2 regions of the Chromobacterium subtsugae genome follow, and region 2 is predicted to be linked to the other one. Evidence: predicted binding sites of a transcription regulator. Region 2 holds the regulator's gene; the other holds the start of a gene.

Region 1 (15,189 bases), 2.0 Mb from region 2:
GGCTGGCGGCCAGAAAGCGCAGCAGCCAGGGGGCCAGCGTGGGCAGGTAGCGCCAACGCAGGGCCAGCGGCCCCAGCGGATCCAACATCCAGCCGGGCACCTTGCGCAGCACGCCGGGCTCGGCCAGCGGGATCACGTCGCTGACGGCGAAGGCGCCGGCGTTGCCGTAGCTGGTTTCCATCGCCGGCTCGCCGCGGTCCAGCAGCGTCACCTCGAAACCGGCCAGGCGCAGCTGCAAAGCCGTAGCAATGCCAACTATGCCAGCGCCCACCACGATGACGGCCGCGCCGGGCGCAAGAGCGGGCGCCATCGCTCAGCCCTCCCGCCCGCCATCCAGCAGGCGGCGCAGCGCCAGCGGGTTGGCCTGTTTCAAGGCCTGCGGCAGCAGCGCGTCCGGCAAGTCCTGGTAGCAGACCGGCCGCAGGAAGCGCTGGATGGCGGCCGTGCCCACCGAGGTGGCCCGCGCGTCCGAGGTGGCCGGGTACGGCCCGCCATGCACCATGGCGTCGCACACTTCCACGCCGGTGGGCCAGCCGTTCGCCAGAATGCGGCCGGCCTTGCGCTCCAGCGTGGGCAGCAGCGCGTGGGCCAGGTCCAGATCGCCCTCGTCCAGCTGCAGCGTGGCGGTGAGCTGGCCTTCCAGCTGCTCGGCAAGTTGGCGAAACTCCCGCGCGTCATGGCATTGCACGATCAAGGCGGCGGCGCCGAACACCTCGGCCCGCAATGCAGGATTGGCCAGATACACCTGCGCATCAGTCAGCCACAGCTGGGCCTGGCACTGGTTGGGCCCAGTGGCCGGCAAGCCGGCGGCCGCCAGCCGGGCATGGCCGGACAGCGCGTCCACACCGGCCTGGTAAGCGCGGAAGATGCCGGGCGTCAGCATGGTCTGCGCCGGACTCTGCCGCAGCAGGGCGGACGCGGCGGCGATGAAACCGTCCAGCTCCGGGCCTTGCTCGGCGATGATCAAGCCGGGATTGGTGCAGAACTGCCCCGCGCCCAGCGTCAGCGAGGCGACGAAGCCCTGCGCCAGCGCCTCGCCGCGCGCCCGCAGCGCCGCCGGCAGCAGAAACACCGGATTGGTGGAGCTCATTTCCGCATACACCGGAATCGGCTCCGGCCGGCTTTGCGCCAGCCGGCACAAGGCCAGGCCGCCGCCGCGCGAGCCGGTGAAACCCACCGCCTTGACGCGCGGATCGGCCACCAGCGCCTGCCCCGCTTCGCGGCCTGCGCCGAACAGCAGCGCGAACACCCCGGCCGGCAGCCCGCATTTCTCCGCAGCCCGCGCGATGGCCCGCCCCGCCAGTTCGCTGACGCCGGGATGGGCGCTATGCGCCTTGACGATGACCGGGCAGCCGGCCGCCAGCGCGGAAGCGGTGTCGCCGCCGGCCACCGAGAAGGCCAAGGGAAAATTGCTGGCGCCGAACACCGCCACCGGCCCCAAAGCCACCTGGCGCTGACGCAGATCAGCGCGCGGCAGCGGCTGGCGCTGCGGCATGGCCGGGTCCACCCGCGCGTCCAGCCACTCGCCGGCCCGCAGCGTGCGGGCGAACAGCCGCAGCTGGCCGCAAGTGCGGCCGCGCTCGCCCTGCAGCCGGGCGCGCGGCAGGCCGGTTTCGGCCATCGCGCGTTCTATCAGCGCATCGCCCAGCGCTTCCATCTCGTCGGCGATGGTTTCGAGAAAACGCGCCCGCGTTTCCGGCGCGGTGTCGCGGTAGGCGTCAAACGCCTCCCAGGCCAATGCGCAGGCCTGCTCCACCTGTTCGCGGTCTGCGCCGGGGTAGCCCGGCTCCAGAGCTTGATCGGTGGACGGGTCTATCGCCCGGATCGTCTCGCGGCAGCCGGCGACGGCCCGTCCGCCGATGAGCATCATGCCTGTCAGATTCATCATGTTTCCTGCGTGAAGGCCACGAACAAAACCCCTGATCCTGCGTTGGCTCAGGTGCTTTGCGAGGATTTGTTGATGGCCACAAGTAAACGGCCGCGCCGCCAAGGGCGCGGCGGGGATTGAATATCAGGCGACATTCTGCTCGGCCGACCAGTTGCGGTACCACTCGCGGAACAGCGCGTACTGGGTTTCGGCATAGCGGCGCTGGGCGGGGCTCAGCGCGTCGGTCTCGTTGAAATGCAGCGCGTATTCCTTGTCGCCGTTCAGCACCATCAGGTGCTTGTAATACAGCACCAGGTCGCAGCCCTCGTCGAAGGAGGACAGCACGGCCAGCGCCGATTCCAGCTCGCCGGCGCGGCGGCGGGCGACGGCATCGCCTCTGGCCGCCGTCCGGCTCAATGCCACCAGGTGCAGCACCTCGCGCGGCAACGCGTTGCCGATGCCGGTGATCGCGCCGGTGGCGTTGCAATTGACGAAGCCGTGCACCACCTGGGTGTCCACCCCCACCATCAGCGTGACTTCGTCATCCTGGGAGGTGATGTGCTCGGCGGCGTAGCGCATGTCGGCGGCGCCGCCGAATTCCTTGAAGCCGATCAGATTGGGATAGGCGCGGCGCAGCTCGAAGAACAGGTCGGCGCGGGTGGCGAAGCCATAATAGGGGCTGTTGTAGATCACCGCCGGCAGCTTGGGCGCGGCGGCCAGAATGGCCGAGAAATGCGCCTTTTGCGCGGCCGGCGACGCGCCGCGCGACAGCACGCGCGGGATCACCATCAAGCCATGCGCCCCCACCTGGGCGGCGTGGGCGGCATGGGAAACCGCCTCGCGGGTGTTGACGGCGCCGGTGCCGACTATGGTCGGCACGCCGGCGGCCACCAGCCGCGCCACGCCCTCCTGGCGCTGAGCTTCGCTCAGCAGCGGCCAATCGCCCATCGAGCCGCAGTACACCACCGCGCTCATGCCCAGAGACACCAGCTCCTTGCCCTTGGCCACCAGCGCGTCGAAATCCGGCTGGCGATCAGCGGTGCACGGGGTCATCAGCGCCGGAATGCAACCGGTGAAAATGTTATCGCTCATTGTCTTGCTCCTTGCGGCATTCATTCAGGTGGTAGAGGTAATGAGAGGCGTGGGCTCAGATGCCCCACGCGAAGGGGTCTTCTTCGTCTATCAGCAATGTCGCGCGCGCCGTGACGTGGGCGCGGCCGGTGATGTAGGGGCGGATGAAATCGCCTTCGCGCTGGTAACGGCCGATGAAGCGGCTGCCGGTGATGCCGGCCTGCACCCACTCTTCGCCTTCAGCCAGCTTGCCGTCGGCGGCCAGGCAGGCCAGCTTGGCGCTGGTGCCGGTGCCGCAGGGGGAACGGTCGTAGGCCTTGCCGGGGCACATGACGAAGTTGCGGCTATCTGCGTGTTCATCGTCGGCGAACAGTTCCACATGATCGATGCGCGCGCCGTCGGCCCCGGTGAGGCCCTGCGCGTCCAAGGCCAGCAGCACGGCACAGGCAAAAGCGCTTAGCGCCTCGACATTGTCCAGCCGCACGCTCAGGCCATGCTCGGCCACCAGGAAAAACCAGTTGCCGCCCCAGGCGATGTCGCCGATCACCCGGCCATGGCCAGGCACCTCCACTACCGCCTGCCGGCGGTAGCGGTAGGCCGGCACATTGCGCAGCGTCACCGCGCCATCTTCATGTAAAACGGCGCTGACCGGCCCCACCGGAGTGTCGATCTTGTGGGTGCCGGGCGCGATTCGCCCCAGGTAATGCAAGGAGGCGATCAGGCCGATCGTGCCGTGGCCGCACATGCCCAAGTAGCCGGCGTTATTGAAGAAGATCACGCCGCAGGCGGCGTCGGGCGAAACCGGCTGGCAGTACAGCGCGCCCACCAGCACATCGCTGCCGCGCGGCTCCAGCAGGCAGGCGCGGCGCCATGGGTCGTGCCGCTCGCGCAATTCATCGCGCTGGTCCGCCATGGTGGCCCCCGCCAGCGCGGGAAACCCGCTCAGCACCAGCCGGGTGGGTTCGCCCCCAGTGTGGGAATCTATGACTTCAATCTGCTTGATTCGCTTGTCCATTCTCCAGCTCCATTCAGTCCGGCCGCCCCGCCATCGTCTCGCAGGCCTTTGATTCCATTGAATCTCTGCGCCTAGCCGGCATTCGCTTCCACCCTGCTAGCATGGCCGCGTTGTCGCCGACAATCTTGATGGCTATCATCAGCAGCAATGACGAAATCGGCATAGTTCGCGTTTCAGCGAACCTGCAGAATGGGATAGGCTTGATGCTTGACCGGGCGGCAGAGCATTCGGGATGGCGAGGTGGCAATGGATGCCAACGGCTAAGCTCGCCTAGAAAGGTGGGGGGAGTGACGAACGAAACCGTGGAAAAAATCGCCCGCTGGCGAGACGAAATCCGCCCGGCGACGATGGACGACTTGCTGGCGGGCATCGCCCCGCTGATGCCGGTGCTGGACCTGATCCCCAACGCGGCCATCTTCATCAAGGACAGGCAGGCGCGTTATCTCTGCGCCAACCAAACGCTGGCGCAGCGCTGCGGCTTGAAGGATTTGCCGCCGCTGCTGGGAAAAACCAGCGCCGAAGTGTTTCCCATCCAGCTGGGGCAGGTCTACACGGCGCAGGATATCAAGGTGCTGCAGGACGGCCAGGTGCTGGAAAGCCAGCTGGAACTGCATCTGTTCAAAAGCCGGGAGCCAGGCTGGTGTCTGACCTACAAGTGGCCCTTGTACAACCGGCAGGAAGAAATCATCGGGCTGATCGGCATCTCGCTGGATTTGCAGTCGGCCAGCAAGACGCACCCGGCTTATACGCGCCTGGCGGCGGTGGACGAATTCATCCGCCGCCATTTCAGCCAGCCGATTTCAATGGCGGAGCTCACCGCCATCGCCGGCTTGTCCATCGCCCAGCTGGAGCGCTACTGCAAGAAAGTGTTCCACCTGTCGCCGCGGCAAATGATACTCAAAGCCAGGCTGGAACATGCGCACCGGCTGCTGCATGAGGACATGGCCATCACCGAAGTGGCCCTGAGCTGCGGCTATACCGACCACAGCGCCTTCAGCCGCCAGTTCAAAGCCTTGACTGGTCTGACGCCGCGCCAGTATCGGCAAGAGCTGGGCCATGGCAGCGGAGCGGAATAAGCCAGCGCGGCGGCGGAAAGCGCCCTTCGCCCGCGCCACGAACACCAAGCCCCGCGCCGGCCATGCCGCGCGGGGCTTTGCCACCCTCTTCCGCCCTAACCTTCCCGGCCGTCCGCCCGCCAGTCCGCCTCGCGCCGCCGTTGCGGCAGCGCATCCATCTGCGGCTGCTTCAGCAACTGGCACATGCCGCCCAGGCTGGGCACCAGGCATAACGGAGTGCCCGGCGGCAAGCCCAAGTCCGGGGTGCCTTCCGCCACGCTGTCGGCGCCCTGGCTGGTGCCGCGCGGCGTCAGATCCAGCCGCGGCGCCAGCGTGGGCGCCAGCACCTTCAGCACCTGCACCGGCAAGGCGCTGGTGAATTTGTAGTCGGCCGCCTTGGGGCCGGCCACATAGGCGATGATGGTGCCGAAGTAGTGGTCGCCGATGTAGAACACGAAGGCGCCGGAACGGCTGACCACCCGCGCGGAGGTGAGGCCGCCGCCGCGGGAGAAGGTCTTGAAACGGTTGTCGCCGGTGCCGGTCTTGCCGCCTATCAGCACGTGCTCGCCCTTGCGGTCGAACGCGCCGGCGGCGCGGTGGGCGGTGCCCTTGTCCACCACCTCGGACAGCACCTGGCGCACCAGTTGCGGGATTTCCGGCGGCAGCACCCGCACACCGCGCGCCGGCGCCTGCGCAAGCGTGGTGTCGTACGGCGTGGCGGAAGCGAAATGCAGTTTGTCGATGTAAACAGTCGGCAGCCGCACTCCGTCGTTGGAAATGATGCCCATCAGCTCGGCCAGCGCCGCCGGCCGGTCGGCCGACGCGCCCAGCGCGGTGGCGTAGGACGGCACCAAGGAATCGAACGGATAACCCATGCGCTTCCAGGCCGCGTGGATCTGGCGGAAAGCGTCGATCTCCTGGATCTGGCGGATGCGGTTGTCCTGGCCGCCCTTGTGCTTGCTGTTGAACAGCCATTGGTAGACTTCCTGGCGCTGCGCTGCGCTGGCCTGCACCATGTCCGACCACCCCGCTTTGGGATGGGCATGCAGATAAGCCACCATCCACAATTCCAGCGGATGGACGCCGGCCAGATAACCGCGGTCGGCCAGGTTGAAGCGATCCGGCCCCAGTTCGTCGTACAGCTTGGCCAGGTTTTTGGGGTCCATCTTGGACGGCGGCGTCTGGTAGCGGGCGATGAAGGCCGCCATTGCAGCCTGGCCCTCGGTTGGATGCACGCTGCGGAAGATCACCGCCAGCCGCTTGGCGCTGCGGCGCGCCTTTTCAACCAGGGCGGCGTCGATCTCGCTGGCGCTCTTACCGTGGTATTTGCGGTAGAAGCCGGCCATGAAGGTTTTCCCCTCGCGGTCGGCGAAGCGCTGCAGATAGGCGAGCCGGCGCGGGTCGTCTTTGTCGCCCATCACCTCGCGGTCATAGCCAGCCGGGTACATGTAGTAGTGGGCGACGTCGCGCATCAGCCGGATGTACACCAGGTTGACCGAGTGCTGGGTCGCTTCCCGCAGCGTCAGGATGCGGCTGTTGTCGCTCTTCTCGAAGTTTTCGAAGGTATGGCGGCCGCCGCCGGTGAAGAAGCTTTCGCCCGGGTTGGCGCTGTACTTGCGCTCCATCGACGCCGCCAGCATCGCCGACAGGCTGCGGTCGTCGTTTTGCTTCAGGTAGTCTATCGCCCAGCGCCGCAGCACCGACTCATGCTCGGTCGGCCGGATGGCGGCCAGCTCCGCCTTGTCCAGGCCCGCGTACTGCCGGTGCAGATCGGCGATGACTTCCAGATAGGTGACCAGGGTGCGCAGCTTGGCGGTGGAGCCCAGATCCAGCTTGGTGCCTTCGTTGATGTCGAAGGGCTGGTCGAAATTGTCGGCCTGCACCCTGACCTGGTTGCCGACCGGCGTGCGCTCAATCAGCGTGAAGCTGTAGGTGACGCCGCCGGGCGAGCCTTGCTGCAGCAGGAATTTGTCGCCCAGCCCCACCGATTTGGCGTAATCCGGGTCGCGCAGCTTCAGCAGCTTGTCGGTCACCTCCTGCTGCAATTGCGAATCCAGCGTGCTGTTGACCGTCAGATCCAGGTGGTCGAGATCGTACATGCGCGGCATGCCCAGCATGCCGGCCAGCTTCACCCGCACCGCGTTGGCGCCCTTGCGCTCCACCAGCGACTTGCTGACGAAGCTGGCCTTTTCCCGCTGCTGCCGCAGCGACACCCGCAAGGCGGCGTCGCGCAACTCCGGCGTGATCACCTTGTCGCGCGCCATCAGCCGCAGGTAGGAGTCCGTCAGCGCCTCCAGCACCTTCATGTCGCCGTTGAGGAAGTAGGACGGGCTGCGCTGCGAGATCATCAGGCTGAACGCCTCCTTGAACACGGTGGCCTGCTCGCCCACCGACAGCGGCGCGTCGCTGGCCAGCGTGCGGTTGACCTCGTCGAACGAGCGGCCGTACCAGGCCCACATGCCGTCGCCGATGCCGGAGATTTCGCCGAAGCCGGCGCGCGCTGCCAGCGGCACCGTGTTCAGATACTCCACCACCAGCTGGCGGCGCACGGCGCTGGTATCCTCGCCGCCATGATAGGCCCGCACCGAGGCGGACAGCATCTGGCGCAGCTTCTCTTTGGGGGTGCCGGTGCGGCCGCCGGGCGAGTGGCGGAATTTCTCGATCTGGGTGGCCAGGGTGCTGGCGCCGGCCGAATGGTAGCCGGGCCGCAGCAGGTGCAGGCCCTCGTCCGCCAGCGCCTTGCCGAAGCGCGACCACTCCACCGCCGGGTTCTGCTGCGGATTGCTGTCGTCCAGCAACGAATGGTTTTCGATGTACAGCAGCCCGGAAACCAAGAGGCGCGGCAGCGCATCGAAATCGCGGTACACCCGCTGCGGATAGAGCGACTGGTAGATGGCGCGGCCATAGCCGTCGTAAACCAGCAAGCCGGACTGGTCTTTTTCGCGATACGGCGGGAACAGCCCCAGCGGCAGCAAGGGCCCGGTCACGCCGCTGTCCACCAGCCGTATCATGTCCGGCGACTGGCGAGCCTGGCCGGTAATGGCGAAGCCGCGATTTTGCAAGCGATCCAGGTAGCGCGGCAGGTCGGAATAGCCCATGCGCAGGTCGTAAGGGCCGCCGCGCTCGGGAAAGCGCATGTCCTTGCTGCGGCCAGGTTCGACCTGGAAGGTGGCATGGCGGGCGGCGCGGCTGAAAAACATCGCCTGGAACCGCGAGGTATGAACCTCGTTGAGGAACAGCGACACCGCAAGGCCGCACAATGCGATGAACAGCCCGAACAGCGCCCACCATGCAGAAGAAGACGGCTTGCCTTTTCCCAATCCGAGTTTGGCTTCCGAAGTATCTATCATGATCAGTCGGCCCTTGGGCCGCCCCCTTGCTGCATGATCTGGAGAAGATGCTGGCTATACCGGTTACCACTGCTCGGCCGTCAGATTTTCCACCGGCTTTCCCTCAATATCGGACAGCCGCCGCGCTTTAGTAAAGGAAGGAAAAGCTTGTTAAAGAACTTGCGCGCGGCAAGGGGCGCCGGCGCCGGGGGCAGACGGACCACATAAGCGCCGCGCGCGCGCTTTTCTCGGACGGCGAGGCCCTTTCTCAGGCCAACAATGCCGCCGCCAGGCCCGACGCCTTGCCCGCCAGCTGTATCGCCTTGGCCACAAACGCGATGGAATTGCTGGTCTGCTGCAATTGCTGCGCCGCGCTGTCCGCCGCTTGCGTCGCGTCCTGCAGCGCGGCCACCGCGCCGGCGTACTGGGCGGCGGCGGCGTCCAAATCGCGGGAGATGGCGGCCATAGACTGGCCCGCCAGCGTCGCCTGCAGATCGCCGCATTGCCGGCTGATGTCGCCGGTGGTGGCGATCATCAGATTGTTGAACCGGGAAGCCAGCCCGGTGAGCCGCTCGGCCAGATCATGATTATTCATCGCTCGCTCCTTGGTTTACTAACCGGGCAGCGACCGGTACAGGCTGCGCAGCCGCTTGGCTTCGTCGACGAATTCGCGCAGCCGGTCCTGCCGCGCGCCCGGATCATCCAGGCTTTGCCGCAGTTGCCGGTGCAGGATGGGAAAAGCCTGCGACTCCTTGCCTATCAGGTCCAGCGCCCGGTGCTGGCGGTCGAAATCGGCCAGCTGCGCCGCCACCTGCAGATCGCCCTGATAGCGGGCCCAGCTGCCAAAGGCCGGCCGGAAACCGTCGCGGTCGACAAAGCTCAGGTAGCGCAGGCTGATGTCGGTCAGATACAGCTGCAAATCCTGCTGCACGCGGCTCATTTCCCGCGCCAGCGCCTCCAGCCCCGGCTGCGCCCGGTCCATCACCGCGCGCAGGCTGTCCTTGCGCTGCGACGCGAGCTTGGCCTGGCCGAAGGCGTCGATCGCGGTCGCCAATCCATTGGCCGCCGCCGCGCTCAGGCCGCTGCCCTGCAACTGTCGCAGGCTGGCCGCCAGGTCCTGCGACGATTTGTCGATGTCGGCGGGGTTGCCGGCGGCGGCCAGCTGCGCCAACGCCGCCGAATAGCAGGCCCGCAGGTCCAGCGACGCCTTCACTTTGTCCAGTTGGCCGGACAGGTCATACGGCTGCCCCAGGGCATTCAGCAGCGGAAAGCCTTGCAGGCCGACCTTGCGATCGGGCGCGGTCAGCACCGCGCTGTCGCGGGCCGATTGCTCCAGCGCGGCGAAGCTGGACGCGGCGCCGTCGTCCATCTGGCGCGCCGCCTCGCTCAGCGCGGCGAACTTGGCGCTGTCCAGGCTGGCGCAGGCGGCAAGCGCCAGCGGCAGGGCCAGCGCGGCGGCGCGGACAAGGCAAGAAAGCGGGCGGGTCATGGCACCTCCCAGGCTGGACGGAAATGACGAGCGGAGGGCGCCGCCCGCCGCAATTCCGATCGGCAATGCCGAAAGAATTGACGATCCAGATTGAGATATAGCCTGTCATGCCAATCTGGCAAGCCCGCTTCCGCTCGCCATTCAGCCCGGCTCGCGCCAGCGCCGGCTGCGTCTGGCCAACGCCTTTTCCAGCCCCAGCGACAACAGCGACACGCTGCCAGAGGTCAGCACGATCAAGGTGGCCATCGCCGCCGCAGCCGCGGTGTCGCCGGCGTCGTCCATGGTGATGATGGATACCGCCGCCAGGCTGTTTTCCGGACTGATGATGAACACCAGCGCCGACAGCGTGGTCATCGCCGATACGAACAGGAAACGCGCCACGTCCAGCAGCGCCGGCAGCGCCACCGGCAGCGTGACCCGCCGCAAGGTGGTCCAGAACGGCACCTTGAGCGAGGCCGCCACCGCTTCGAATTCGCCGTCCAGCTGCTTCAGCGCGGTGGCGACGGTGAGATGCGCGGTGGTGTAGAAGTGGGCGATGGTGCAAACCGCCATCAGCGCCATGCCGCCGTACAGCGCGTTCAGCGGGTTGGCCGGATGGTTGAAAAAGAATACGTAGCCCAGGCCCAGCACCAGGCCTGGCACCGCCATCGGCAGCATGGCGAAGAAGCGCAGCAGGCCGCGGCCCAGCGGCGCCGCCTGCTGTTTCTCGCAGACGTAGGCGCCCAGAAACACCAGCGCGCTGCCCAGCAGCGCCACCGCGCCGCCCAGCTTCAGGCTGTTGAAATAGGCGTCCCAGCCGCCGCCGTCGACATGGTCGAAACGGTAATGCGCCAGCGTGAACGACAAATCGTACGGCCAGTATTTGAGAAAAGACGCCGCCACCCCCACGCCCAGCAAGGCCAGCAAAAACGCCGACACCACGGCCAGCAGCGCCGTCGCCGCGGCGTCCCTGGGCAGCGAGGGCGCGGGGGCGAGCAGCACCGCCCGCGCGGTGAGCGCCGCCTGTTGCCGCCGCGCCAGCGCGCGCTCGATGAAGAAGGACAACACTGCCGGCAGCAGCAGCATCAGCCCCACCACCGCGCCGCGCGGGAAGTTCTGCTGGCCGACCACTTGCTTGAACGCCTCCACCGCCAGCACGTTGTAGTCGCCGCCCACCACCTTGGGCACGCCGAAATCGGTGACCACCAGCGTGAACACCACCAGCGCCGCCGATACCAGGCCGTAGCGCGCGCCGGGCAGGGTAATGGTGAAGAACTGCCGCCACGGCCCGGCGCCCAGCGTCCTGGCCGCCTCGTACAACCGCGCGTCCGCCGCGGCCAGCGCGGTGGCGATGATCATCAGCGCGTAGGGAAAGGTGTAGAACACCTCGCCCAGCGCCACGCCCCAAAAACCGTAGATGCCGGCGCCGCCCAGCCAACCCTTGAGCAAGCCCTGGTTGCCGAACAGGTATACCAGCGAAATGGCCGGCATCAACGACGGCGCCAGCAGCGGCGCCAGCGCGATCTGGCGGAACAGACCGCGCCCCCAGGCCCGGCTGCGGCTCAGGCACCAGCCGAAGGCGAAGGCCGGCGGCAAGGTCAGCGCGCTCACCGTCAGCGCCAGCAGCAGGCTATGCCAGGCGGCGCGCATCAGGCCGGGAGAGTCCAGCACCTGGGCGAAGTTGGCCAGGCCGGCGAAGACGCCATCCACGGTGACGAAGGCCTTGCCCAGGATGAACAGCAGCGGCAAACCCAGCGCCAACGCCAGCAACGCCGCCAGCGTCCACACCAGCGCAGCCGCCGCCAGTTTTTCGCCGTCGGCGCGGCCAGCAGCCAGGCGGACCGATCGCAGCGCCAGGCTCAGCATGCGGCCTCCCCGGCATAGGCGCGCAGCAGCGCGGCCGGCAGCTCCACCGGCACGATCTCGCCCGGCGCCAGCGGCTGGCGCCGCAGCATGGAAGGGCACAGCTCGGCGAGCAGCGTCTGACCCGGCATGCCCTCCGGGCGCAGCCGGACGCGGGTCATCGCGCCGCCGAAGCTGACATCCTCCACCCGCGCCAGCAGGGTATTGGGCCGCGGCTCCCAGCGGTCCTTGACGAGGATGTCCTCCGGCCGCAGAAACAGGGTCAGCGGCCCGCCTTCCGGCAATGGCGTCTCCAGCCGCAGCGCGCATGCGCCCACCCTGGCCTCGCGGCTGCCCTGGCGCTGCGCCGGCAGCCAGTTGGCCGCGCCGACGAACTGGGCGACGAAACGGCTGGCCGGCTGGCGGTAGATTTGCGCCGGCGTGCCCACCTGCTCGACGCGGCCGGCGTTCATCACCACCACCCGGTCGGCGATGGCCAGCGCCTCTTCCTGATCATGCGTCACCATCAGCGTGGTGACGCCCAGCCGCTTCTGCAGACTTTTCAATTCGTCGCGCAGCCGCTCGCGCACCCGCGCGTCCAGCGCCGACAAGGGCTCGTCCAGCAGCAGCAGGCCCGGCGCGGTGGCCAGCGCCCGCGCCAGCGCCACCCGCTGCTGCTGGCCGCCGGACAGCTGCGACGGATATTTGCGCTCAGCGCCCGGCAGACCGACCACATCCAGCAGCTCGCGCACCCGCGGTTCATGCCGCGCCTTGTCGCGCCGCGGGGTCAGGCCGTAGGCGATATTGTCGGCGACGGTCAGATTGGGAAACAGCGCGTAGCTCTGGAACACGATGCCGTAATCGCGCTTGGCCGGCGCGGCATCGGTGATGTCGCGGCCGGACAGCAGAATGCGGCCGTCGTCGGGCGCGTCCAGGCCGGCGATCAATCTGAGCAGCGTGGTCTTGCCGCAGCCGGACGGCCCCAGCAGGCAGACGAACTCGCCCTTGCGTATGGACAGGGACACCGCGTCCAGCGCGGCGAAGCCGCCGAAACGGCGGCTCAGGCCGTGGACGGACAGGTGTTCGGACAAGCCCTGCAGGCTATCGACCGGTTTCATCGGCAACTCCATCTTGCTTGAATCTCGAAAAGCCGCCCGCAAGCGGGCGGCTAGCGCCGGCTCCGGCCTCAGTTCTTGGCCGCGGCCTTGCTTTCATAGCGGCGCGACCATTCCTGCAGGATGGCGTCGCGGTTTTTCGCCGCCCAGGCGAAATTGTTTTTCGACAGGCGCTTGGCGTAATCCGCCGGGATGTACGGATTCTGCTTGGCCACGCCGGGCATCGCCAGCACCGCGTAGTTCTTTTCGTACAGCCGCATCGCCGGCAGGCTGGCGGAGAAGTCCGCCAGTTTCTTGGCGGCTTCCAGATTCTTGGTGCCTTTGACGATGGCGGTGGCTTCCAAATCCCAGCCAAGGCCTTCTTTCGGGTAGATCAGGTCTATCGGCGCGCCCTGCGCCTTCAGTTCCGCGCCGCGGTATTCAAACGAAATGCCGATCGGGAATTCGCCGGTGGCGGCCATCTTGCACGGCTTGGAGCCGGAGTGGACGTACTGCGCCATATTGAGGTGCAGCTTGTCCATATAGTCCCAACCCGGCTTCTCGCCCATCATCTGCAGCCAGGCGGACACATCGAGGTAGCCGGTGCCGGACGAGGCCGGATGCGGCATCACGATCTGGCCCTTGTAGACCGGCTTGGTCAAATCGGCCCAGCTTTCCGGCTTGGGCAGGTTCTTCTTGGCGGCTTCCACGGTGTTGAAGCAGATGGTGGCGGCCCACACGTCCATGCCGGTCCACTTGGGCGGCTTGGCCTTGTCGACGAATTGCGGGCTGAGCTTGTCCACGCCCTTGGGCGCGTAAGCCTGCAGCATGCCTTGCTGGTCCAGGATCATCAGACTGGTGGCGGCCAAGCCCCACACCGCGTCGGCTTGCGGATGATTCTTCTCCGACAGCAGCTTGGCGGTGATGATGCCGGTGGATTCGCGCACCCAGCGGATATCGATATCCGGATTGGCTTTCTCGAAAGCCTCCTTGTAATCCTTGACCTGATCGGCCTCCAGCGCGGTGTACACCGTCAGCGTGGTTTTGGCGTATGCCAGCGGGGACAAAAGTCCGGACACGGCCAGACCGATTGCGACAGCTAGCTGCTTCTTCATCGACGATGCTCCTTTGTTTAGACGTATAGACAAATTCATCCACAAACCGACCCATCTGGAAAACTGCTGCCACTATGCCGCTAGGCGATGACAAGCCAGTGAAAAGAACATGAAGCTTGTTTTGCCCCTCTAGACCACTGCCCGCACGCCATCCGCAACGCAAGCGATCTACTGAGTTTTATCTATATTGACGCTAAAGACAGGCACCATCTCGCCACATTGTTTCGCGCAGGAGAGACGAAAGCATGAAGGCATTACGCCCCCCCCGATCGGGCAAGACCCACCTCATCCTCGCCAATCTGCTACTACCTGCCGCGCTATTGGCATCCACGGCAAATGCTGGAGCGCCTATCCTCCACTTCGGCATTGTTCCGCAGCAATCCGCTCTCCACCTAGCGCGGAACTGGGGGAGCTTACTGCAATATCTGGGCAAATCATGCACACTGGATCTGCAATTTGAAACGGCCCCGGACATTCCCACTTTTGAGCGTCGGGTGGCCAAGGGCCAGTACGACATCGTGTACTTCAACCCGCTGCACTACGTGGTCTTTCACGACAGCGCGGGCTATCAGGCGCTGGCGAGGGAAAAAGATACCCGGTTGGTTGGGCTGATTGTGGTGCGCAAAGACAGCCCCATCCAGAACGTTCGTCAGCTGGAAGGCAAAACCCTGGCCCTTCCCGCGCCAGAGTCGTTCGCCGCGAGCGTACTGCCCCAAGCGGAGCTGGAGTCCATGGGCGTACATGTCAATGTCAGTTATGTCGGCTCACACGACTCGGTCTATCTCGCCGTCAGGCAAGGTCTTTATTCGGCAGGCGGCGGTATCAACCGCACCTGGAGCCAGCAACCTGATGCTGTGCGCAATGCGCTGCGCATCTTGTGGCAAACGCCGCCGCACACGCCGCACCCGTTCGCCACGCGGCCCGGCTTGCCTTCGACGCAGCGCCAATGCCTGCTTCGGACATTGACCCATCTGCAAGACACACCGGAGGGACTCGCCTTGCTACAGCAAGTGCAACTGAAACCGCTGACGGCGGCTCGGGATGAAGACTGGGACGATATCCGCCGCCTGGGCATACATTACCAAGCGCCGGGAGAGCAATAGCACATGTCGTTCCGGCTTAAGACCATACTCGGCATAGCGCTGATCGAATTGATGATGCTGTGTATCCTGCTGTATTTTGGTTTGGGCCTGCTGCGCGATACCAGCGTTCGAGAAATGATCAAACGGCGGCAGATCATAGCCGAGCAGTTCGCCCAAGCCAATCAAAACGCTGTGCTAAGCACCGACCTGGCAACGCTGCAGAGCGCAGCGGAGCAGATGGTGAAATCTTC
Region 2 (15,189 bases):
AGTACCTGATTTTCTGAAAAACATCCGCATCGTGCTGGCCAGGCCCAACCATCCGGGCAACATCGGCTCGGCCGCTCGCGCGATGAAAACCATGGGGCTGACCCGCCTCTACCTGGTGGAACCCAAGGTGTTTCCCAGCGACGAAGCCAACGCGCTGGCCTCCGGCGCGGTGGACGTGCTGGAGAGCGCCACCGTGGTCGGCTCGCTGCAAGAGGCGCTGGCCGACGTCACCGTCGCCTGCGCGCTGACCAGCCGCCGCCGCGAGCTGACCACCCCGCTGTCCACCCCGCGCGAAACCACGCCCGAGCTGGTGGCGCGCGCGCGCGACGGCGAGCAGGTGGCGCTGGTTTTCGGCAACGAAACCTTCGGCCTGTCGATCGAGGAAGTGGAGCAGTGCAACCGCCTGGTCACCATCCCCGGCAACCCCGACTACTTCTCGCTGAACCTGGCGATGGCGGTGCAGGTGATGACCTACGAGCTGTTCAGCCACACCGGCGTGAACGTGGAATACCTGCGCGCCGACGGCGAAGCCGCCACCCAGGGCGAGGTGGAAGGCATGTGCGGCCACCTGGAGCAGGCGATGGACGACATCGGCTACTTCCGCCGCCGCAACAGCGAGCGGCTGATGCGCCGCATGCGCGCGCTGTTCAACCGCTCCGGCGTGCTGCGCGACGAAATCGACATCCTGCGCGGCTTCTTCAAGCAGGTGCAGCGCGCCGCCGACGGCAGCCTGAAGCGGGATGAAGACTGAACAGCCGTTCTCTCTGCCCTACGCGCACCCGGCGGTGCGCGATCTCGCCTTCCTGCTGACCTCCCCCTCCCCCTGGCAATCCGGCGCCGACCTGCCGCCCGAGCGGCTGCTGGGCGCCGACGGCGCGGCGCTGCTGGGCCGGCTGGAGCGCGAGCCGGCGCCGCTGCTGGACTGGCTGGCGGCAGCCCAGCACAGCCGGCTGGGAAAATATGCCGAACGCTTGCTTTCTTTCTGGTTTCGCGCCGCGCCGCACATTCGCCTGGCGGCGGAAAATCTCACCGTCATCAACGAAACGCGCCGCACCCTGGGCGAATTCGACTTCCTGCTGTGGCTGGACGGCGAACCCTGGCACCTGGAAACCGCCAGCAAATTCTACCTGCAACTGGGCAACGGGCCGGACACGCTGGTCGGCCCCAGCCTGCGCGATGCCTGGCGGCTGAAAGCGACCAAACTCGCAACACAATTGCAACTGAGCCGCCATCCCGCCGCCGCCGCGCAACTGCCCGATGGCTTCGCCGCCTGCCAGACCGGCGCGCGCCTGAGCGGCTGGCTGTTCTACCCCGCCGGCCAGGCCTGGCCGCCACCCTCCGGCGCATTGCGCGGCTGGCACGCGCCGCTGCTGCCGGCTTGGCCGCAAACGCTGCCCGGCTCGCGCTGGGCCTGGCTGCCGCGCCTGTCCTGGCTGGCGCCGGCCCTGCTCGACGCATCCCGCGTCCACAGCCAGGCCGCGCTGCGCGAACAACTGCTGGCCTGCGCCGCGCCGCAGCTGGTGGCGGAGCTGCAGCCGGCCGGCGGCGGCCTGTGGCGGGAGACGGCGCGCGGCTTCGTCACCCCGGACGGCTGGCCCGATCCGGCCCGGTTGGCGGAGCTGCAAAGCAAACTGCCGCAGCCATGAAAAAAGGCAGGTCCGAAGACCTGCCTTTTTTGCCCAGCGGCGGGCTCAGTGGCCGTTGGCGTGCACGCAGCCGGCGATCAGGTTTTTCAACTCCTCCACCTTCACCAGCTGGATGTGCTTGTGATCGACAGTGATCCAGCCCTGCTGCTGGAACTTGGACAGCGTGCGGCTGACCGTCTCCAGCTTCAGGCCGAGGAAGCTGCCGATTTCCTCGCGGCTCATCCGCAGGATGAAGTCGTTGGCGGCGAAGCCGCGGGTGGACAGCCGTTGCGACAGGTTCAGCAGGAAGGCGGCGATGCGCTCCTCCGCCTTCATATTGCCGAGCAGCAGCATCACGTTCTGGTCGCGCACGATCTCGCGGCTCATCAGCCGATAAAAGTGGTGCTGCAGGCTGGGAATGTCGCGGCTCAGCGACTCCATCCGGTTGAACGGCAGCTCGCACACCTCGCTGTCCTCCAGCGCGATGGCGTCGCAGCTGTGGTTGTTGGTGGAGATGCCGTCCAGGCCCATCAGCTCGCCGGACATCAAGAAGCCGGTCACCTGCTCGCGGCCGTCCTGGCTGGCGACGCAGGTCTTGAAGAAGCCGGTGCGCACCGCGTACAGCGACTTGAAGCCCTCGCCGCTGCGGAACAGGTACTCGCCGCGCTTCAGGCGGCGGCTCTGGCGGATCACCGTATCCAGCTGGCTCATCTCTTCGCGGTTGAGGCCGACCGGCAGGCACAGCTCGCGCAGGCTGCAGCTGGAGCAGGAAATTTTCAGTGTGTGTAACGCTGTATGGTTTTGTTCAGACATGCTGTGTTTGCTGCAAGCTGGTGAAGCTTGACCCTTGTCAATGCGGAATTCGCAGGTTTTGCGCAAATTTACCAGTCCACCAGAAGTTTTACCATCCGAATACGACATGAAAACCACCCATCCGTTTTCCCCCGCCCATTTCGAGTTCGACCGAGAGCTGATCGAACGCCTGGATGGGTCGGGACCAAGATACACGTCATACCCGACTGCGGATCGCTTTACGCCGGGTTTCTCAGCACATGACTACCAGCATGGTCTGCAGCAGCGCCGCATCGGCGCCAACCGCAAACCTTTATCATTGTACGCTCATATACCATTTTGCAACACAGTTTGTTATTACTGCGCCTGCAACAAGATCATCACCAAAAACAAGAGCAAGGCCGACCAATACCTGGACTACCTGGAAAAGGAAATCCTGCTGGTGGCCGAACAGCTGGGCTGCCGGGAAAAGGTGATACAGCTGCACTTCGGCGGCGGCACCCCCACCTTCCTCGACGACGGCCAGCTGGCGCGGCTGATGACCATGCTCGGCACGCATTTCGAGTTCCTGAGCGACGGAGAATATTCCATTGAGATCGATCCGCGCAAGGTAAAACGCGAAACCATGTTCCGCCTGGCAGAATATGGCTTCAACCGGATCAGCGTCGGCGTGCAGGATTTCGACCCCGCGGTGCAGCGCGCCGTCAACCGCGTGCAGAGCGAACAGGAAACCCGCCAGGTGATAGCAGCCGGGCGCGAGGCCGGCATGAAGTCGGTCAGCCTGGACCTGATCTACGGCCTGCCGCTGCAAAGCCGCGACTCGATGCTGCGCACGCTGGAAAAGGCCATCGCCCTCGATCCCGACCGGCTGGCGCTGTACAACTACGCCCACCTGCCGACGGTGTTCATGCCGCAGCGCCGCATCAACGAAGCCGACCTGCCCAGCGCAGCCGCCAAGCTGGACATCCTGCAGGACGCGGTCAAGATGCTGAGCGACGCCGGCTACGTGTTCATCGGCATGGACCACTTCGCCAAGCCGGACGACGAGCTGGCGGTGGCGCTGCGCCAGGGCCGGCTGCAACGCAATTTCCAGGGCTACTCCACCCACGCCGACTGCGACATGCTGGCTTTCGGCGTGTCGTCCATCGGCAAGGTGGGCTCCAGCTACAGCCAGAACGACAAGATGCTGGAAGGCTATTACGCCGCGCTGGACGAGGGGCGCCTGCCGGTGGTGCGCGGGCTGACGCTGGACAAGGACGACGTGCTGCGCCGCACCATCATCCAGGGGCTGATGTGCCGCTTCTCGCTGTCGATCGAGGCGATAGAAGACATCTACGCCATCAATTTCGCCCAATATTTTGCGGCGGAAATGCCACAGATACGCGAATTCCAGCAGCAGGGGCTGCTGTCTTTCGATGGCGACTTCCTGATGGTGGAGCCCAAGGGCCGCTTCCTGATCCGCAATATCGCCATGATTTTCGACCGCCACCTGCGCGAACGCCGCACCCACGCCCGCTACTCGAAGACCATCTGAGCGCCCCCGCCGGCCACCGCGCCGGCGGCCCTGGCCGCATCCTCCATGAATCCCGCCTTGCGCTAAGCGGATTCACTTATACAGTGAAGAGCGAAGCACGCCGTTCGCATGTCCGGTGCGGGAGCGTTGTAATCATGGTCGATATCGAAGGAGCCCCGCCATGTCCACCCCCATCGTCAGGCTGATGCAGCGCCTGAGCTATCCCCAGCGCTTCGCCGTGATCGGCCTGGTCTTCGCCATCGCCCTGCTCTATCTGGTATACGGCTTGTACCGCAGCAATCAGGACAATATCGACTCCACCGCCAAGGAAAGAGTGGGCGTGGTCTACATGCAACCGCTGGCCGCGATGCTGGCGCAAGCCCAGCAGGCCCAGGAGCTGGCAGTGCGCGCGGCCCTGGGCGACGCCCAGGCTGGCAACGAGCTGCCCGCCGCCGCCCAGCAGCTGCAGGCCAGATGGCAGGCGTTGCAGGACAGCAACAGCCGGCTGGGGGCGGAACTGGCCAGCGACGCCGCCTGGAAAGACGCCGCCGCAGCCTGGGACAAGCTGAAAACCGCGCCGGCCGGCTCGGCCGAACAATGGATAGCCGCCTACGGCAATCTCAGCGACAAGCTGAACAATCTGATCGGCGCCATCAGCGACAACTCCAACCTGACGCTGGACCCCGACATCGACACCTATTACCTGATGGACGCCGCCACCGCCAAGCTGACCACGCTGGTCAGCCATCTGGGCGAGGCCAACGCCGTCGCCGCGCTGGCAGCGGCCAACCATCCGCTCGCCCCCGCCCAGCGCGACCGGCTGGTGGAGCTGCGGCCGCTGATCGCCGAGGTCAACGACGGCCTGGCCGGCGACATCGCCAAGGCAGTCGCCTACAACCCCAGCCTGAAGCCGGACATGGCAACCCAGGCGGACAAGCTGGCGGCGGTGCTGAAAAACCAGCTGCCGGCGATAGACGACGCGGTCGGCGGCAAGACCGGCGCCGCCGGCCTCAAAGTGGCCGGCCACAGCGCCGACGCCGCCCAGGCCGTCTCCGCCTACATCGCCGCCGGCTTGCGGCAGCTGGACCAGCTGCTGCAAGCGCGGATAGACCGCACCGCCAATCAGCGCAACACCTATATCGCCATCGGCGTGGCGTCGATGCTGCTGGCCATTTTCCTGTTCCAGCAGCTCTATCTGTCGATCACGCTGCAGCTGGGCGGCGAGCCGCTTTACGTGCAACAGGTGGTGGAGCAGCTGGCGGCGGGCCGGCTGGACACCCGCATCCAATTGCGCGACCGCGATGAAATCAGCCTGCTGGCGGCGATCCGCCAGATGCGCAACCAGCTGCGGGAAACCGTGGCCCAGCTGCTGGACACCGCGCGCGAAACCCACCGCGCGGCCGACGCGATGGCGCTGAGCGCGCAAAGCATCACCGCCGGCAGCGCCCAGCAGAACGAGGCCGCCGCCAGCATGGCCGCGGCGATAGAGCAGCTGAGCACCAGCCTGTCGGTATGCGCCGAGCAGTCGGAACAGGCCGACCGCCTGTCCAGCGACGCCGCCAGCCGCTCATCCGACGGCAACCGGGTGATCGCCGCCACCGCCAGCAGCATGGACGGCATCGTCCGCGACGTGTCGTCGGTGTCCGACACCATCTCCGACCTGGGCCGCCAATCCCAATCCATCGCCGGGATCGTCGACGTGATCCGCGACGTCGCCGATCAGACCAATCTCTTGGCCCTGAACGCGGCGATCGAGGCGGCGCGCGCCGGCGAAATGGGCCGCGGCTTCGCTGTGGTGGCCGACGAAGTGAGAAAGCTGGCCGAGCGCACCGCGCTGTCCACCACCGAGATCAGCACTATCGTCGGCCAGATCCAGAACACCGCGCAAAAGGGCAACGACAGCATGCAGCTGGGCATGAAAGCCATCATGACCGGCCAGGAGCGCGCCCGCGAGGCGGGCTCCAGCATGGACAACATCCGCCACTGCGTCGGCGACGTACTGGACAGCATCCACCAGATCACGTCCTCGCTGCGCGAACAAAGCAGCGCCAGCCAGACGCTGGCGCTGAGCGTGGAGCAGGTGGCGCGGATGTCCGAGCAAAACAGCCTGGCGATGCGCGACAGCGCGCAAACCGCCGGCGAACTGCAGGCGATCTCGCAGCGGCTGATGGGGCTGGCCGAGCGCTTCACCGTCTGAGCCGGCCAGCAAAAAGCCCGCCGGATGCGGCGGGCTGGGTCATCGCAAACAAACCGCCGCGCTTACCAGATGCCCTTCTCCACCTTGGCGGCCAGCTCCGGATACTGGTCCGCCTTGAATTCCGGCGCGGCGACGCCGGCCTTCAGCTGGCGCTGGTAATCGCCCAGCACGATGAAGAAATAGCGCGACAGCAGCGCGATGGCCGCCAGATTGATCAGCGCCATCAGCCCCATCGCCAGGTCGGCCATGTCCCACACCAGCGGCAAGCTGGCCAGCGAGCCGAACAGCACCATCGCCAGCACCACCAGGCGGAAGGCCAGCAATGCTTTCTTGCTGTTGCGGATGAACTCGACGTTGCCCTCGGCGTAAGCGTAATTGCCGAGAATGGACGAGAAGGCGAACAGGAACATCGCCACCGCCAGGAAGGACACGCCTATCGGGCCGAACTGCGACTCGATGGCCTTCTGCGTCAGCGCCACCCCGCTCAGGCCCTGGTCGTGCGCGCCGGACAACAGGATGATGGCGGCGGTGGCGGTGCAAATCACCATGGTGTCGATGAACACGCCGAACATCTGGATCGCGCCCTGGCTGGCCGGATGTTTGGAAGTGGCCGTCGCCGCGGCATTCGGCGCCGAGCCCATGCCGGCCTCGTTGGAAAACAGGCCGCGCTTGATGCCCAGCATCATCGCCTGGCTCACCGCGTAGCCGGCCACGCCGCCGGCGGCCTGCTCCAGCCCCAGCGCGCTCTTGACGATCAGCAGCACCAGGCCCGGCAGTTCCGCCGCGTGAATGGCCAGCACGTAGAAGGCCATCACCAGATAGATCAGCGCCATCACCGGCACCAGCCATTCCGCCACCCGCGCCACCGCGCGCACGCCGCCGAAGATCACCGGCGCGGTCAGCGCCACCAGCGCCAGCCCCACCGCCCACGGCTGCCAGCCCCAGGCGCCCTGGGTGGCGGCGACGATGGAGTTGGCCTGCACCGCGTTGAACACCAGGCCGAAAGCCAGGATCAGGCACAGCGCGAACAACACCCCCAGCCAGCGCTGGCCCAGGCCTTTCTGGATGTAGTAGGCCGGGCCGCCGCGGAAGGTGTCGTCGTGGTGGCTGGTCTTGAACAGCTGCGCCAGCGTCGATTCGACAAAGGCGCTGGACATGCCGAGCAAGGCGGTCAGCCACATCCAGAACACCGCGCCGGGGCCGCCAGCGGCGATGGCGATGGCCACCCCGGCGATATTGCCGGTGCCGACCCGGCTGGCCAGCCCGGTGGCGAAGGCCTGGAACGGCGAGATGTCGTCCTTGCTGACATGGCCGCCGCGGCCGCCCACCATCTCGCGCCAGCCGCGGGAAAACAGCCGCAGCTGCAGCAGGCCGGAACGCAGGCTGAAATACAGGCCGACCGCCAGCAGCAGGGCGATCAGGATCTTGCCCCACAGCACGTCGTTGATCGCGCCGATCAAAGAATGAAACAACTGCATGATTCTCCTTAGGACATCTGAGCGAAGCCCTCCCCGTTCCGGCGGCGCAGGCCGCGGAAGCGAAGGAGGGAAAGTTTGGAACAGTCCCGGTCTGACGCCGGGATGGGAACGATGCCGTGAGAGCCGGCATGGCATTCGGTGTGAGCCCCTGCCGAATATCGCCCGCGCGCAAGCGCGATCGGGTCGAATCTAGCAAAAGAAAGCGATTGATGGCAATTCAACGTTGACCATGCCGGATAAACGGCGAAATCATTGCCAGCCGCTCAGCGCTATATAAGAAAAAAGAAGTCCGGCCCAGCCCGGCTTAGCAACGGATAGACCCGCGCGCGCATGCGGATGGCAAGGCGAACCTCCGGCGCAACAAATATTCCCGTCCGCCGCGTCCGGCATCGCGATGCTAAGCTGAAGCGAATGGCGGCGCGCGCGGCGGCCATTCCCAGTCCGAAGGCGAAATGATGAAATACGGCAGCGTCCTGTTCCTGCTCTGGAGCCTGTTCTGCATGGCGGCCGCCCCCGCTCCCTGGCGGCTGGTCGCCGACGCCAGCTTCGAACCCTACAGTTATCTGGGGCAGGACGAGCGCACGCCGCAAGGGCTGGATGTGGAACTGGTGCGGGCGGTGATGCTAGAAATCGGCGCGCCGTTTCGCATCAGCCTGCTGCCGTGGGAAAGAGTGAAACTGCAGTTGGCGCAGAAGGAAGCGGATGCCGGCTTCGTCTTCACCGGCACCGCCGAGCGGCGCGCGCAATACGATCTGGTGGGGCCGCTGCGCAAGGGCCAAACCGTGTTCATCACCCTGAGCCAGGGCCCGCTGCAATACTGGCGCGTGCTGGACGACCTCAAGCCCTACCTGATAGGCCAGGTGCACGGCTACGCCTACGACACCGATTTCGACAAGGCGGATCTGGAGCGCGATCTGCACGCCACCTCGCCGCGCCAGCTGGTGGCGATGCTGCTGGCCGGCAGGGTGGATGTCATCGTCGGCGACAAGCTGCAGCTGCTGTATTTCATCCAGCAACTACAGGGGGAAAGCCAGGTGCGGGTACTGTCCAAGCCGCTGGTGGAAATGCCGCGCTACGTGGCCTTCGCCAAGGGAGATCCGCGCGCGCGGCAGTTCGAGGCGGCGCTGAAGCGGCTGCAGCAGAACGGCGCGCTGCAGCCGATATTCCAGCGCTGGTCGCAGCGCTGATCTAGCCGCGCGCCGGCAGCAGATCCAGCCTGTCGGTGCACAGGCTGTCCACGCCCCAGGCCAGCAGCCGGCGGGCATCGGCCGGGTCGTTGACCGTGTAGCACAGCAATTGGTAGCCGGCGGCCTTGATGCCGCGCGCCAGCGGCTCGGTCAGGGTTTTATGGTCGCAATGCAGCGCCACGCAATCCAGCTCCGCCAGAATGGCGCGCCAGTCGGCCGGGATCTCCTCGCACAGGAAGGCGCGCGGCAGCGCCGGCTCGGCGGCCTGGGCCGCGCGCAGCGCCTCGATCTCGAACGAGGACAGCAAAGGCGGCACCGCCGCGCCTGCCCACAGCCGCGCGGCTTCTTGCGCCACCAGCCGGCCGGTTTCCTCGAAACGGCCCGGGCAGGGCTTGATCTCGATATTCAGCAACATATCCTGCGCCAGGCAATAGGCCGCCACATTGGCCAGCGTAGGCAACGCCTCGCCGGCGAAAGCGCCGCCCTTCCAGCCGCCGGCGTCCAGCTGCGACAGCTCGGCCATGGTCTTGCCCTGGGCTGCGCCCTGGCCGTTGCTGGTGCGGTCCACCGTGTCGTCGTGCAGCAGGAAGCAGACTTTGTCGGCCGACAGCTTCACATCGCACTCGGCGGCGCGGTAGCCGTAGCGAATGCCTTCGCGGAAGCCGGCGACGGTGTTTTCCGGCGCCAGCGTGCCGCCGCCGCGGTGGGCGACGAGTTCAGGATACGGCCAGGCTTGCTTGTTCTGCTGCGGCATGCGCGATTCTCCGTTGATTCTCTGCGTCGAACAGGTGCAGCGCCTCGGCGCGCACCGATAATTCCAGCCGGCTGCCGGCCTCCGGACGCTGGCCGTGCGCCAGCCGCGCCACCACGTTGTGGCCGGCCATCAGGCCGTAAACGTAATTGTCGGCGCCCAGCATCTCGATGCTGTCCACCCGCAGGCTGAGCGCCTCGCCGCCCTCGTCCGCCGCGCGCAAATGCTCGGGCCGGATGCCGACCTTCAGCTTGCGGCCGGCCAGCGCCGGATTGGCCGCCGGCAGCGCCAGCGACACGCCGTCGCCCAGCAGCAGCCGCTCGCCGCGCTCGTCCGCCTGCGCGTCGAACAGATTCATTCCCGGCGAGCCCATGAAGCCGGCGACGAAGGCGCTGGCCGGCCGGTCGTAGATTTCGTCCGGCGCGCCGATCTGCTCGATATGGCCCTTGTTCAATACGATCACGCGGTCGGCCAGCGTCATCGCCTCCACCTGGTCGTGGGTGACGTACAGGCTGGTGGTGGCCAGCCGGCGATGCAGGCGCTGGATTTCCAGCCGCATCTGGCCGCGCAGCTTGGCGTCGAGGTTGGACAGCGGCTCGTCGAACAGGAACACCGCCGGCTCGCGCACGATGGCGCGGCCCATCGCCACGCGCTGGCGCTGGCCGCCGGACAGCTCGCGCGGCTTGCGCTGCAACAGCTGCTCCAGCTCCAGCACCGCCGCCACCTTCAGCACCCGCTCCATCACCTCGGCCTTTTTCAGGCCCTTGAGCTTGAGCGCGTAGCCCATGTTCTCCGCCACCGTCATGTGCGGATACAGCGCGTAGTTCTGGAACACCATCGCAATGTCGCGGTCCTTGGGCTCCAGCTGATTCACCAGCCGCTCGCCGATGCGGATCTCGCCGTCCTCGGTGCTCTCCAGCCCGGCCACCATCCGCAGCAGCGTGGACTTGCCGCAGCCGGACGGGCCGACGATGACCACGAACTCGCCGTCGGCGATCTCCACCGAAATCTCTTCCAGCACCCGGCGCTCAGCGCCGGGATAGCGCTTGGCGATGTTCTTCAGACTTAGTTTTGCCATTTGGCGCTCTTTCTCATTTCTCGTTGTCCACCAGGCCCTTGACGAACCAGCGCTGCATGCCGATCACCACCAGCAGCGGCGGCAGCAGGGTCAAGAGCGCGGACGCCATCACCAGGTGCCACTGCACCGCGCCCTCGCCCAGCATGCCCTTGATCGCGATCACCGAAGTGGACATCGCCGGATCGTGGGTGACCAAGAGCGGCCACAGATACTGGTTCCAGCCGTAGATGAAGGTGATCACGAACAAGGCCGCGATATTGGTGCGCGACAAGGGCAGCACCACGTCGATCAGGAAGCGGATCGGCCCCGCGCCGTCCACCCGCGACGCCTCCATCAATTCCTTGGGCAGCGTCATGAAGAACTGCCGCAGCAGGAAGGTGGCGGTGGCGGACGCGATCAAGGGCAGCGTCAGGCCGGTATAGCTGTTGATCAGCCCCATCTTGGTCACCACTTCCACCGTCGGGAAGATGCGCACTTCCACCGGCAGCATCAGCGTGGCGAAGATCAGCGCGAAGCCGGTCTTGCGGAACGGGAAGCGGAAATAGACGATGGCGTAAGCCGACAGGAAGGAAATCACGATCTTGCCGACGGCGATCAGCATCGCCATCACGAAGCTGTTCCACAGCGTGCGCGCCAACGGCACCGCCAACCCGCCGCTGCCGCTCCACAGCACGGTGGAGAGGTTGGTCCACAGCTGGCTGCCGGGCAGCAGCGACAGCGGCACCCGCGTCACCTGATCGGCGTCCTGGCTGGCGGCGGCGAACATCAGATACAAGGGGAAGGCCACCACCAGCATGCCCGCGATCAGCATCGCGTGGCAGAACAGGTCCAGCCCTTTGCGGTTCTCCACCATCAGTACTGCACCTTTCTTTCCACGTAACGGAACTGGACCAGCGTCAACAGGCCGACCACCGCCATCAGCACCACCGACTGCGCGGCCGAGCTGCCCAGATCCAGGCCCTTGAAGCCTTCCAGGTATACCTTGAGGATCATGGTCTCGGTGGACTTGCCCGGCCCTCCGCCGGTGGCCGCGTCTATCACCGCGAAGGTATCGAAGAAGGCGTACACCAGGTTGACCACCAGCAGGAAGAAACTGGTCGGCGACAACAGCGGAAACACCAGGTCGCGGAAGCGGCGCAGAGGGCCGGCGCCGTCTATCGCGGCGGCTTCAATCAAGGACGCCGGTATCGCCTGCAGGCCGGCGTAGAAGAACAGGAAGTTGTAGCTGATCTGCTTCCAGGCCGAAGCCAGCACCACCAAGAGCAGCGCCTGGCCGCCGTTGAGCGCGTGGTTCCACTCGTAGCCGGCCTCGCGCAGCAGATAGCTGATCCAGCCGAGACTGGGGTTGAACAGGAACAGCCACAGCACCGCCACCACCGACGGCGCGATCGCGTACGGAGCGATCAGCACCGTCTGGTAGATGCGGCGGCCGCGCGTGATCTGGTTGGCCATCACCGCCAGGATCAGCGCGCTGCCGGTGCCCAGCAAGGTCACCAGCGCGCTGAACAGCAGCGTGGTCTGGATGGTGCCCAGATACAGCGGGTCATGGAACAGCAGGCTGAAATTGGCCAGGCCGACGAACTGGCTGTCCAGGCCGAACGGGTCCTGCTGCTGCACCGACTGCCACAAGGCCTCCAGCGCCGGCCACAGGAAGAAGATCAAGGTGATCGCCAGCTGCGGCGCCATCAAGGCGAAGCCCAGCCAGCGATTGGAAAAATGAATGCGATTCTGCATGCGTGGACTCTATCGAGAAAAACGGGCGGCCTCGCGGCGCGCCCGTTTCCGGAGGGATCAGTTGGCGGTTTTCTCGAAACGGCGCAGCAGCTCGTTGCCGCGCAGCACGGCGCTGTCCAGCGCCTGCTTGGCGGTCTTCTTGCCGGTCCACACCTCTTCCAGCTCCTCGTCCATCACGGTGCGGATCTGCGGCATATAGCCCAGGCGCAGGCCGCGGGTGTAGGACTTGGGCGGCTTGTTCTGCATCTGGCGGGTGGCGATGTCGGCGCCCGGGTTCTTGTCGTAGAAGCCCTGCTTGCGCGACAAATCATAGGCGGCGTTCACCACCGGCAGATAGCCGGTGTCCTGGTGCCATTTGGCCATCACTTCCGGCGACACCAGCATCTTGAAGAAGCGCGCCACGCCCTTGTATTCGGCCGGGGATTTGCCGGCCATCACCCACAGGCTGGCGCCGCCGATCAAGGCGTTCTGCGGCGCGCCCTTCACCGCCGGATCATACGGCATCATGCCCATGCCGAAGTTGAACTTGGCGTTCTTGCGGATATTGGCCAGCGAGCCGGAGCTGCCGGTCATGATGCCGCACTCGCCGCTGTAGAACTTCAGCGTGGCCTCGTCCTTGCGGCCGGCGTAGCTGAAGGCGCCGTCCTTGGCCATCTTGGCCAGGAATTCGATGTGCTTGACCTGCACCGGGCCGTTGAACTGCAGCGTCGCGCCGGCGCCGCCGAAGCCGTTGTCCAGGCTGGCGAACGGCAGGCTGTGCCAGGCGCTGAAGTTCTCCAGTTGCACCCAGCCCTGCCAGCCGGTGCTGTAGCCGCAGCGCATGCCGGAAGCCTTCAGCTTGGCGGCGGCGGCGGCCAGTTCCGGCCAGGTCTTGGGCGGCGCCTCCGGCAGGCCGGCTTTCTTGAACGCGTCCTTGTTGTAGTACAGCACCGGGGTGGAAGCATTAAACGGCAAGGACAGCAGGTGGCCGGTCTTGGCGTCGCTGTAATAGCTGGCCACCGCCGGAATGAAGGCCTTCTCGTCCAGTTTCTCGCCGGCGTCGGCCATCACCTGGTACACCGGCTTGACCGCCTTCTTGGCCTGGATCATGGTGGCGGTGCCCACTTCGAACACCTGCACGATGGCCGGCGCGTTGCCGCTGCGGTAGGCGGCGATGGCGGCCGCCAGCGATTCGTCGTACTGGCCCTTGTACACCGGCACCACCTTGTAGTCTTTCTGGCTGGCGTTGAACTGCGCGGCGATGGCGTTGACCCGGTCGCCGAGCGAGCCTTCCATCGAATGCCAGAACTGGATTTCGGTGGCGGCGTGAGCCGGCAGCGACAAGGCCAGCGTCAGCGGCGCGAGCGCGGCGGCGCGGCGTAAAGTGCGGGAAAGGGCTAGGGACATCGGCTTCTCCATTTATCATTATGGCGGCTGGCATTCACGCGGCGGATTGTGGCCGGGCAAAATGACAGTATCGTTACAATAATATGACATTAAGTTTACATCAAGGCGCAAAAATGGAATGAAGACGCAAAAAAAGCGCGCCATGCAGGCGCGCTTTTTGGTTTTCCTCCGCTCATTACTGATAGCTGAGCTTGTCGGCCTTGCCCCAGAACACCCGATAGGCGAAGGCTGTGTAGCCGATGATGCAGGGCAGCACCACGATGGCGCCCCACAATATCACCCACAGCGCCTCCGGATCGGCCGCCGCCTGCCAGATGGTCATCTGCCCCAGCACCACTTCCGGGAACACGCTGTAAGCCAGCCCCCAGAACGACAGCAGCACGATGCCGACGCTGGCGGCGAACGGCAGCCAGCAGAAGGCATCGTTGCCCGCCGCCTGGCGCCGCGCCAGCCGCGGCAGGCTGAGCATCAACAGGCCGAACAGCGCCAGCGAGCCCAGCGGCAGCGGCAACAACAGCAGGAACTGCGGCAGCGCGAACCATTTGGCGGCGATGGCCGGATTGGCCAGCGGCGTCACCAGCGACACCGCCGCCACCGCGGCGCCGGCGCCGTATAGGCTCAGTTGCGCCCAACGTATCGCCTTGGCCTGCAGCGTGCCGTGGGTTTTCATCACCAGCCAGCAGGCGCCCAGCAGCGCGTAGGCCAAGGCCAGGCCGACGCCGACCACCAGCGAGAACAACCAGGACGTGGAGCTATCGGCGAAGCCGGTCAGGTAGCGGCCCAGCATCACCCCCTGCGCCAGCGCCGCCAGCAGCGAGCCGCCGGCGAACGCGGCGTTCCACCACGGCTTGTGCGGGTCCTGCGCCTTGACGCGGAAATCGAAGGCTACGCCGCGCAGGATCAGCCCCACCAGCATCGCCAGCACCGGCAGATAGAGCGCGCCGAACACCACGCCGTGCGCCAGCGGGAAGGCCACCAACAGCAAGCCCGCGCCCAACACCAGCCAGGTCTCGTTGGCGTCCCAGAACGGCCCGATCGACGCGATCATCAGATCTTTCTCTTCGTCGTCCGCCAGCGGCAGCAGGATGCCGACGCCCAGGTCGAAGCCATCCAGCACCACGTACACCAGCATGGACAGCGCCATCAGTCCGGCGAAAATCGCCGGCAGGAAATATGCCTCGTTCATGCCAGTTGCTCCTTCAGTTGCTTGGCGTCGGCCGTCTCATGCGCGCCGGCCTTGCGCGCCAGGTGGAACAATACCGAGATGTAGGCCAGCAGCAGCAGCGCGTACAGCGCGAGGTAGGTGCCCAGGGAAGTGAACAGCATCGGCGCAGTGGCCTTGCCCGCCGCCTGGGCGGTGGTCAGCACCCCGGTCACCAGCCAGGGCTGGCGGCCGATCTCGGTGACGAACCAGCCGGCCAGCGTGGCGATCCAGCCGGCGAAGGTCA

The links. Region 2 encodes FNR, which switches genes on or off when oxygen is low (the NO sensors DNR and NnrR bind a similar motif). Its sites were predicted from a motif close to TTGATNNNNATCAA; they were not measured.
Region 1: U6115_RS15560 (4-hydroxyproline epimerase) is a predicted target of FNR. The motif match lies at 4,079-4,092, and genes of this name have one in related genera.

The regions. Positions count from the first base shown of each region.
Region 1 is NZ_CP142381.1:3,241,598-3,256,786, forward strand. It holds gene U6115_RS15545 (NAD(P)/FAD-dependent oxidoreductase) at 1-310, opposite strand, end outside; gene U6115_RS15550 (aldehyde dehydrogenase (NADP(+))) at 314-1,888, opposite strand; gene U6115_RS15555 (dihydrodipicolinate synthase family protein) at 2,012-2,959, opposite strand; gene U6115_RS15560 (4-hydroxyproline epimerase) at 3,015-3,941, opposite strand; gene U6115_RS15565 (AraC family transcriptional regulator) at 4,241-5,029, shown strand; gene U6115_RS15570 (transglycosylase domain-containing protein) at 5,125-8,358, opposite strand; gene U6115_RS15575 (hypothetical protein) at 8,606-8,932, opposite strand; gene U6115_RS15580 (hypothetical protein) at 8,951-9,826, opposite strand; gene U6115_RS15585 (putative 2-aminoethylphosphonate ABC transporter permease subunit) at 9,968-11,671, opposite strand; gene U6115_RS15590 (putative 2-aminoethylphosphonate ABC transporter ATP-binding protein) at 11,665-12,765, opposite strand; gene U6115_RS15595 (putative 2-aminoethylphosphonate ABC transporter substrate-binding protein) at 12,834-13,856, opposite strand; gene U6115_RS15600 (phosphate/phosphite/phosphonate ABC transporter substrate-binding protein) at 14,102-14,959, shown strand; gene U6115_RS15605 (ATP-binding protein) at 14,963-15,189, shown strand, end outside.
Region 2 is NZ_CP142381.1:1,248,439-1,263,627, reverse strand. It holds gene U6115_RS06155 (RNA methyltransferase) at 1-751, shown strand, start outside; gene U6115_RS06150 (DUF1853 family protein) at 741-1,646, shown strand; gene fnr (fumarate/nitrate reduction transcriptional regulator Fnr) at 1,692-2,438, opposite strand; gene hemN (oxygen-independent coproporphyrinogen III oxidase) at 2,545-3,951, shown strand; gene U6115_RS06135 (methyl-accepting chemotaxis protein) at 4,112-6,127, shown strand; gene U6115_RS06130 (alanine/glycine:cation symporter family protein) at 6,190-7,605, opposite strand; gene U6115_RS06125 (substrate-binding periplasmic protein) at 8,058-8,792, shown strand; gene ugpQ (glycerophosphodiester phosphodiesterase) at 8,794-9,546, opposite strand; gene U6115_RS06115 (sn-glycerol-3-phosphate import ATP-binding protein UgpC) at 9,509-10,621, opposite strand; gene ugpE (sn-glycerol-3-phosphate ABC transporter permease UgpE) at 10,635-11,474, opposite strand; gene ugpA (sn-glycerol-3-phosphate ABC transporter permease UgpA) at 11,474-12,355, opposite strand; gene ugpB (sn-glycerol-3-phosphate ABC transporter substrate-binding protein UgpB) at 12,413-13,741, opposite strand; gene U6115_RS06095 (cytochrome d ubiquinol oxidase subunit II) at 13,917-14,927, opposite strand; gene U6115_RS06090 (cytochrome ubiquinol oxidase subunit I) at 14,924-15,189, opposite strand, start outside.